3 regions of the Neptunomonas sp. ABH4_499 genome follow, and region 1 is predicted to be linked to each of the others. Evidence: predicted binding sites of a transcription regulator. Region 1 holds the regulator's gene; each other region holds the start of a gene.
What was found. The regulator PhoB, encoded in region 1, activates phosphate uptake and scavenging genes when phosphate is short. The targets are predictions, from matches to a motif close to TGTCATANNNNTGTCANA.
Positions count from the first base shown of each region.

Region 2: ACXAF9_RS06790 (esterase-like activity of phytase family protein) is a predicted target of PhoB. The motif match lies at 1,582-1,599, and genes of this name have one in related genera.
Region 3: ACXAF9_RS07400 (PhoX family protein) is a predicted target of PhoB. The motif match lies at 1,810-1,827, and genes of this name have one in related genera.

Region 1 is NZ_JBSWXK010000024.1:7,781-11,063, forward strand. It holds gene phoR (phosphate regulon sensor histidine kinase PhoR) at 1-1,153, opposite strand, end outside; gene phoB (phosphate regulon transcriptional regulator PhoB) at 1,239-1,934, opposite strand; gene ubiA (4-hydroxybenzoate octaprenyltransferase) at 2,021-2,911, opposite strand; gene ACXAF9_RS17085 (chorismate--pyruvate lyase family protein) at 2,936-3,283, opposite strand, start outside.
Region 2 is NZ_JBSWXK010000005.1:111,270-114,552, reverse strand. It holds gene azu (azurin) at 1-12, shown strand, start outside; gene ACXAF9_RS06790 (esterase-like activity of phytase family protein) at 213-1,529, opposite strand; gene ACXAF9_RS06785 (YgaP family membrane protein) at 1,688-1,867, shown strand; gene ACXAF9_RS06780 (sarcosine oxidase subunit gamma) at 1,922-2,512, opposite strand; gene ACXAF9_RS06775 (2Fe-2S iron-sulfur cluster-binding protein) at 2,512-3,283, opposite strand, start outside.
Region 3 is NZ_JBSWXK010000005.1:240,128-243,410, forward strand. It holds gene ACXAF9_RS07390 (ABC transporter ATP-binding protein) at 1-1,202, shown strand, start outside; gene ACXAF9_RS07395 (DUF6515 family protein) at 1,254-1,703, opposite strand; gene ACXAF9_RS07400 (PhoX family protein) at 1,867-3,283, shown strand, end outside.

The DNA.
Region 1 (3,283 bases):
CGCCTGTGGCGGTCGAGCGGCCTTCATCCACCCGATAGAATCGCTCGGTTAGGCGAGGTATGTGGATTGAGTCGATCCCGATGCCGTTATCCTTCACCGAGAAATGCCCACCTTTACCATCCACCCACCAACGTATGTGGATCTCACCACCATTCGGCGTGTAACGCACCGCGTTGTACACCAGGTTCGAGAAGGCGCTGTGCAGCTCCTGTGGTTGGCCTAACAGATCGTACTCATCGTCGGCTTGTAAGGTCAGGGTATGGCCGCGCTCCTGTGAGAGCACCGATGCATCATGGTGAATGGTCGAGAGCAACGCACCCAGCTCAATGGGGTGCTCATCGTGCACTTGCTGGCTCGACTCAAGTCTTGAAAGCAGTAATAAGTCAGAGACCAGATTTTCCATTCGGTTGGATTGGGCCAGCATCTGCTTGAGGGCTCGCTGCATCGCGTTGGGTAATGGTTGATCTTGGAAGGTCTCAAGATACCCGCGGATCACCGTAAGCGGCGTACGCAGCTCGTGGGAGGCGTTGGCCACAAAGTCCTGTCGGGTTTGTTCTAGGCGGACCAGTCGCGTGATGTTACGCACCACCAACAGGCGATCGTTATCGCCAAACTTCATGATTTGATATTGTAAAATGGTGTCCGATTGAACAGGGCTTGGCAGCTGAATCGGCTCATCGTACTGATGTTTTCGATAGTAGCGAATAAAGCGCGGATCACGCAGTAAGTTCATCACCGGCATACCGCGGTCACTGCCGTGCTTGAAGCCTAGAAGTTGCTCGGCGGCGCGGTTCCACCACTCGAGGTTGTGATTTTGATCGATGATGACGATGCCATCGGGCAGCGCAGCCGAGGATTGCTCAAAGCGATTGATGATTTTTTTGAGTTCAAGGCGGCGCTTATGATGGCGCTTTTGGAGTCGATGTAGGTCGTCAAACAACTCGCCCCACACCTGATCGGATTCGGGAACCGGTTGATCATGATTGTGCAGCCAAGCTTGAAGGCGGGCCAGCTGTTTGAGCTGAAAAAACGCCCACACTAAAAGGCCAATCACGATGCCCCAACTGATCGATCCGAACATCAAACCGATCACACCGAAGATCGCCGCATACATCACTAACTGACTGATGGCGGCTTTAGGAAAACTTTGCATGTGACTCCACATCATTCAGGCGAACGGGGCGTTTGGTCGACGCCCTTAAAGCTGTCACCCGATCACTTGCGGATAAAAACGCAGATTAGGCGACCTGAGTTGAGAAACGGTACCCTGTTCCCCGCACCGTTTGTACCAGATGATCATAATCGCTGCCAAGTGCTTTTCGAAGGCGACGGATATGCACATCAACGGTTCGCTCTTCTACATAGACATTTCCGCCCCACACCATATCCAGCAGCTGACCACGAGAGTAAGCTCGGTCTTGGTGGGTCATGAAAAACTGCAGTAAGCGAAATTCGGTCGGGCCAAGCTCTAGTGCTTTGCCACCGGCGGTCACACGGTGTGAGATAGGGTCCAACGTTAGGCCCTCAACCGTGACGGGCTCTTCGATCCCTTTTGGTGTCGCGCGGCGCAAAACGGCCTTAAGGCGCGCCACCAGTTCACGCGGGGAGAACGGCTTGGTGATGTAATCATCCACACCCGCTTCCAGACCTTTAATTTTGCTGTCTTCTTCGCCTTTGGCGGTCAGCATGATGATCGGGATATCGGCCGTGGTTTCATCTTTGCGTAGACGGCGGGCCAGTTCGATGCCGCTCACGTTGGGCATCATCCAGTCCAGCAGGATCATGTCCGGCTGTCGATCAATGATCTTTGCGTGCGCATCCTGCGCATTCTCAGCTTCGATGCACTCGTATCCAGCCATTTCCAAGGCTACGGCAATCATTTCACGAATCGGTGCTTCGTCATCGACGATCAGCACGGTTTTACTTGCAGACATGTGGGCGCCTCTACGCTTTTTGTTCGATCCTAAAAAGTCGCGAGTATTACAGTCTTTTTATGTGACAGAAATATGACAGATCGACATCAAACTGTCATAAAGTGTAAAACAATTCCGGCAAAAACCACTAATTCGGCCCAATGATTGTTCAAAAAGGCTTTAAAGCACGCATCGCGGTCCCGATCACGGATCAGAGTTTGCTGATACACAAAGAAGCCGATGGCCGCACACAAGCTTGCGTAGTAGATCCACCCCAGCGACTCCAAGACGCCAACTAAGGCTAACAGGACAATCGCCAACAGCTGCAGTAGGCCAATAATGACCTTATCCTGCTCGCCAAACAGAATCGCGGTGGATTTCACCCCGATTTTGAGATCATCGTCCCGATCCACCATGGCGTATTGGGTATCGTAAGCCACGGTCCACAAAATTTTTGCTAGGAAGATCAACCAGGCAGTGAGCGGAAGCGTCTCGTTAACGGCGGTAAACGCCATCGGAATGGCCCAGCCAAAGGCAGCCCCTAAGACCACTTGGGGCAGATGAGTATGGCGCTTCATAAACGGGTATAACGCAGCTAAAAAGAGCGCCCCAAAGGACATCAACACCGTGGTCGCGTTGGTAAAGAGCACCAAGATAAACGCCGCGATCATTAACCCCGCAAAAAGCCCCAAGGCTTCTTTTGAGCTGATTAACTTTTGCGCTAACGGTCGTCCTGCTGTGCGTTTAACGTGACCATCGATGTGGCGATCCGCAAAATCATTGATCACACAGCCTGCGGAGCGGGTCAGAAATACCCCGACAACGAAGATCAGTAATAAAGAGACACTCGGTACCCCCTCAGAGGCGATCCAAAGCGCCCATAGCGTTGGCCATAGTAGCAGGTAGCTGCCAATCGGCTTATCAAAGCGCGTCAGGCGCACGTACACGGATAAGCGTTCTTTTAAGCTAAGGGTGGGGTAAGTGTCCGTTGCAGCCATGCCTGCTCCCTGATCCGAAAACGATTAAAAACGGTGCGGTTGGTAGTCTACCTGCTCCAATGGGGGAAGAAAAACCTCGGCCACTAAGAGCGGTTTTCCAGATAAACAAAACACCGAGCGACGTGCCCATAAGGTATGCTCACGCTCTTTTAGGCGAGCGGTTTGGAGTGGTCCGCGGCGCATGGTGCGGTCTTTAAAGAGCACACTGCCAAGCGAGCGCTGACCAATGCCATACAGCTGACGCTCGCTGCCGATCAACGTGGTAACCGGAATAATCGTGCGCGCCACAACCCAAGATTGCTCGCAGCCTTCTAAAGATACGGTGCGGATGAGGGCTTTTTGCCGTGCGGGAATCGACAACAATCGCGCTTC
Region 2 (3,283 bases), on a different contig from region 1:
GTCTTTAATTGATCTTACAGGCACCTCCCTTTTAAAAGGCGGGGTGCTCCCACAACACCCTATTCCCGCATGCGTTTTTTCAGTTTGATACTGCACAAAAACATCCAAGCCACGCACTGCGATAGATCATCCCTACTCCAATAAAAAAGCCGATCGGTTTAAGGATCGACTTTGTCATCAGAGATTGGTTCAGCTTGGCAAGCTAATAAGACTTATTTGGCCTTAAGAAAATCCGCCACATTCAGGATGATAAATTCGTTGTCATCGGCCCGCCCCTGCTCACGCCCAACCGAGAAGGGGAAGTTGTTATCATTGGCAACCACGATGCGGTTTTCATCGATGCGATCCACATCTTCAATCGTGACAAATGGGAAGGTAAAACGACCGTCTTTTGATCCTCTTGGTGCGACACCATCCGTATCTTGGATATTCATCAAATCGATGTAGGCGATTTTACGAAGCACGTTGTGCTCATCTTTATCGGTCAGATCCACTAGGTAAATGCGTTTAAAGTGAGCCGGTTTATCGGACCAACCTTCTGCTGGGTCACCCTGCCCGCTGTCACGCTCGATGATTAAAGCGCGATGCTCATCAATCATATTGAAGTCTCCAATCGCATGGGCTGCATCCGCGAGTGGGTAAAAGAGTACGTCGTCTTTCCATTGCTCGTTTTCAATATCAAATGCAAGAATGCGCAGCACAGGCGTGCCATTCACTGTCTCGGAGGCGCCTTGTTCAGCATCAAAGATGGGCTTTTCCAATAACGGATACAGAGTTTTAGAATCCTTAGAGATCGCCATGCCCTCATACCCACCAGAACGCTTAGTGGTTACCGCAGGTGCTTCCTTGTCTGGGTCTTGAAGGGTTAAGAAAGGATTGTCTGGGGATTGATAAAGTATTTCGCCTACTTGGGTTGCAAGTACCTTTTTAACGACGCCGTTTTTATCCACCTTGATCAACCAAGGGCCAAATTCATCACCGATCCAGTAACCATCGCTTACAGGCTGAATCGATTCAAGATCAAAATCGGCGCCGGTTAGAAAGCGCTCGTCGCCCGTTTCATCTGTGATCACAAAGGGGACTTGGTTATTGGGGTCGGTCAGGAAGGTGGTTTTCTCGACCATGACTCGGCCCGTTTCCCAATCGACTTTGACTTCATGAAACATCAATAGCGCATCCGCTGAGTTCGCTTTGGTGCCAAAACCGTTATCCGTGAGCACTAGGAAGCGATCATCACCCAGTGCGCGTATGCCCGAAAAGCCTTGTAACGGTTGCCCAGGAAACGGGCGTGCTAACCCTGTCGCCTCATCGTAAATGGCATAAGGGGCTTCTTGGCGTTGGCTACCTTGATCCGTAAAGCGTCCAGATTGATTAAAATACGCAGGTGCCGATTTAGGGGGTAACACATAGGATTGTGCCGCCAATTGCGCATGCTGAGTTAAGCTTGCCGAGTACTCGGTACCTTCATTGTCTGCCGCGATAACAGAGCTGCTCAATATCCATGTTGCCAGTAAAGCCTTACGTATCATGTGGTACATCCTTTTATCAATTAGGAAAGTACCGAGAAGCCTAATCTGGTTGAGTGACAGCTCTTTGACAAAACGATGGCGCTTGTAAGTTGATCTACATCATAGCGACCAACACAATATTAGTTAAAACTAATATTAAATAACCAATGGAGTTCAGCATGATGAATGAAGGTTTGATGGATCGTGTGATTCGCATCTTAATTGGCTTAGGAATTTTGAGTCTCGTGTTTGTTGGGCCACAAACAGCATGGGGATGGATTGGGTTAGTGCCTTTGATCACAGGCATCGTGGGCTTTTGCCCTTTGTATAAACTGATTGGACTCAACACCCGAAAATAACGAAATCCACCAAGAGGGTTTACTCCTTTTAACCCTCTTGGTGGGTGTGTTTAATCAGTCAACAAATTCCGCTTTGGCATCGATGATGGCATCCCATAAGTAATGGGAGGAAGCCACATCCGATAGGATCAAAAACGCAACCTCGCCTTGCCATTCATACTTAGCAATGATGGCATTAACACGGGCGACGGAGGTTTGCGCAACAGACCCCATGGGGAACACACACTCGCTTAAATCGACCCCACAGATCTTGGCCAAACAGTCAGCCAATGGAGCGCCTTTTAACGTAAAGGCGTTGTGGCTGTGTTGGCAGTACAGGGGATAGAGCTCCGCTTGGTGTTGGGCTGCCACATTCAGCGCCTCTAACCCATCACTTGCAGTACCGCTGATGTCTACCAACCAATGCTCTGTTTGACTGAGCCTTAGCACCAGCACCCCTTGCGGTAATACGGTTAAGGTATTGGGTTTAATCGGCAGTGCGACACCCTCTTGCTCCAAAAACAAGGGGGCTTTTCGGCCTCTAACGCCCATACGGGTTTGCACCGTAATGTCAGTTAGTTTAAGGGAGCCTTCAAGATGGGATGCGGCCAGACCATTTTTACTGGGTACGAAGCTTACACGTTGTTTTTCCAGTGCTTGAGTCATTAGGCCACCTCCTGTCTTGCGCCATCTTGATCATAAAAAGGGAGTTCAACCACATCCGCCCACACTTCTAGGCCGTTTACGCGAATCGGTATCTGCTGACCCACGCTTTGTTGATCCACACCGACAAACGCCATACCGATGTACGCATCCAACGTGGGTGAATATTCGCACGAGGTCACATTGCCGGTGATGTCGCTGCCTTGCCCGGCTTTGTTGAGCACCAAGTGCCCCTCTTCAGGTTTGGCATGCTCAGCGCCTAAGCGAAAGCCCACCAGTTTACGCGTTTGCTTTCTGGCCATCACAATATCGACCGAGCGCGAGCCAACAAAGAAAGGCTTTTTACGGTTCACCGCCCAAGCCAGAGATAACTCACCAGGATGGGACATGCCATCCGTGTCTTGGCCGACGATGATATGGCCTTTTTCAAGCCTTAACAGTCGCTGCGTTTCAACACCAAAAGGTTTCAACCCTAGAGGCTCACCCTGCTCCATCAAGATATCCCAGATACCTAACGCGTACAGGGTTGGCATATGGATCTCGTAACCGAGCTCCCCAACAAAGCCGACGCGCATCAAGCGTACTGGCACGCCATTGATGTGTCCTTCTCGGTAGGCAAGATAAGGGAAGGCCTCGTTGGAGAGGTCAACATCGTCACATACCCGCTCCAACACTTTACGCGCTAGCGGGCCTGCCACATTAAACGCCGAATACGCTGAGGTCACGTTGGCAATATCCACCTTGAGTCGCCACTGTGCATTCCACTTGGTCATC
Region 3 (3,283 bases), on a different contig from region 1:
ACGCCCGAAGCTTAATGACAGGCCGCATTGTCGATAGCTACACCAACATTCAAACGGTCAAACTCTTCTCTCACTCTAAACGGGAAGCCGATTACGCCGAAGAGGGGATGAAGGGCTTTTTAAAAACCGTCTATGGTCAGATGCGCTTGGTGACAGGGCTGAACTTTATGGTCCAGTTCATCAACTATTTATTGGCGTTTGTGATCGCTGCGGTCTCGCTTTGGTTGTGGACCAAAAATGAGATCAGCATTGGCGAAATTGCAGTGGCGATCAGCCTTGCGCTCAGGATTAATGGTATGGCGCAATGGATCATGTGGGAGATCAGCGCACTCTTTGAAAACATCGGCACGGTAGCCGATGGTATTCAGTCGCTCTCTAAACCGCTTGAGATCGAAGACAAACCTGATGCCCGCGAATTGACCGTACCCAAAGGGGAAGTGACCTTTGATCACGTCGCCTTCCATTATGGCAAAGGCTCTGGTGTTTTGGATAACCTGAATCTTACCATCAAGCCTGGCGAAAAAATTGGTGTGGTGGGGCGCTCCGGCGCAGGTAAATCAACACTGGTTAATTTGTTATTGCGCTTCTACGACATCGAATCGGGCCGCATCTTAATTGATGGGCAAGATATCAGAGACGTCAGTCAGGAGTCCTTACGCGGTCAAATTGGCATGGTCACTCAAGACACATCACTGCTGCATCGCTCTGTCCGTGACAACATTTTATACGGTGCACCAGGTGCCAGCGAACAAGATGTACTGACGGCGCTTGAAAAAGCGGAAGCCTCAGAGTTTGTTAAAACTCTGACCGATCCACAAGGCCGCGTGGGTTTGGATGCCCAAGTGGGCGAGCGCGGTGTAAAACTTTCTGGCGGGCAACGTCAACGCATAGCGATCGCTCGGGTGCTGTTAAAAGACGCACCTATTCTTGTACTGGATGAGGCCACATCGGCGCTGGATTCTGAGGTAGAAGCCGCAATCCAAAAAAGCTTGTACGCCTTGATGGAAGGTAAAACCGTGGTGGCCATCGCACATCGACTCTCTACCATTGCGGCGATGGATCGACTCATCGTGATGGACAAAGGAGAGATTGTCGAACAAGGCACTCATAGCGAGTTAATCGCAAAAGGCGGGATCTACGCCCAGCTGTGGGCCCATCAAACCGGCGGGTTCTTAGGCCTCGATACCGACCAAAACGTTTAAGCTAAAGTCAAAGAAAAGCCATTCGATTGAATGGCTTTTTGTTATGCGGCGTTAATGATTGTTGCGTCGGGACTCTGGTTCGCCAGTAAAGTAGGGCTCGCCTTTGCCTTGATGACCTTTGTTTGCGTGTTGACCCTTTTTCATCTCTTTAGGGTCGATGACGCGGTAGCCGTCTTTCTCATGACGGAAGTAGGTATCCCCAACTTGATACATCCCTTTTGAATGCTTCGCATTTTTGGGGAGATTGGGCACTAAAGCGCCCCTTGGTGCTTTTACTCGTTTGTAGTGATGACCATCGTCCATAGGGCGATAAAAGAAGCCATCATAAAAACGGTACAAGGTGTCACCTACATTGATGCTCACCATACCATTAGTAAATGGGATAACGATGGATGCCCCGACATTGACATCAGCATTCGCCGACGGCGCTGCACCAAGAACCAAACCTGCTGATAAGCAGCTTGCCGCTAAGAATGATCGGTTCAATCGCATAAAAGACATAAGAATCTCCTGTTCAGCTGTCTTTACTTTTCTACTTACTCAGACTGTGACTGTTTCAAAAGGTTGAACAAAGTGTTGTAAAGATCCGTAAAGAAGCGTTTAACCATGTCATCGTCGTGTCACAAATTGTCTCTAACATCTTCGCATCGCTAAGGAGATAACTATGAAAAACAATGACGTAAATGCACAAGATACCGACATGATTCCTTCTACCGACTTCGATGCGCTGATCGACAAAGCGATGAGTCGTCGCGCGTTGTTACGCGGTGGAGCCAAAGCCGCTTTGGTTGCTTCTGCAGCCGGCTTTTTTGCCAATCCACTGGCTAAAGCTGTAGCAGATACCATGGGTGCAACGAAACTGATGGGGTTCGAAAGCATCCCAGCGTCTACTGAAGACACCATCAAACTGCCACAAGGCTATCGCCACACGGTTTTAATGTCTTGGGGTGACCCGGTATTAGCGGGTGCGCCATCGTTTGATCACTCTGGTAAACAAACCGCTGAAGACCAAGCAAAACAGTTTGGTGACAACACCGACGGTATGACGTTGTTCCCGCTGTTAAAAGCCGATGGCAGCGAAGACCCTAACCGTGCGGTACTGGCGGTAAACAACGAATACACCAACAACGAGATTGTGATTGGTGCCGACGCGACACGTAATCTTGATGATGTACGTAAGATGCAAGCTGCACACGGTGTCACCATTGTAGAGCTTAAACGTGATGCTCAAGGTCAGTGGCAGTATGTGAAAGATTCTAAATACAACCGTCGTTTACACGCGAACTCGGACTTTGAGTTGTCGGGGCCTGTAGCAGGGCACGATTCGGTTAAAACCGACGCCGACAAAGAGGGTCGCTTGGTTAAAGGTACGTTTAACAACTGCGCAAACGGCCACACCCCATGGCGCACGTACTTAACTTGTGAAGAGAACTTCCATAATTACTTTGGCGCATCCGACGAAAGCAAGTTACCTGCCGATGTCGCTAAAGAGTACGGTGTAAAAGCCAACGAAGATCGCAACATGTGGTGGAAATACGATGAGCGTTTCGACCTTGCTAAAAACCCTCAAGAAGCCAACCGTTTTGGCTGGGTAGTCGAAATCGACCCAATGGATCCATCATCTACACCGAAAAAGCGTACTGCGCTCGGTCGCATCAAACACGAGAACGCCGATGTTGTTCTGAATAAAGATGGCCGTGTTGTTGTGTACATGGGTGATGATGAGCGTGGTGAGCACATCTACCGATTCATCTCTAAAAACCGTTTTAACCCGAACGACCTTAAAGCCAATGCGGACCTTCTGGATGAAGGGACACTGTACGTTGCACAGTTTGACGGTGAAGCGAGTGAAGGCAGCAAGCACGACGGTAAAGGCCGTTGGGTAGAGCTGACGCATGGCAAAAACGGGCTGACCAAAGCAAACGGTTTTAACAACCAAGTGGAAGTGCTGGTACACACGCGTAAAGCGGCTAAACAGTTGAAAGCGACGTCCATGGACCGCCCAGAGTGGATCACCCACAACCCGCATACGGGTCAAGTGTTCTGCGCATTGACCAATAACAAGCATCGTGGCAACAAAG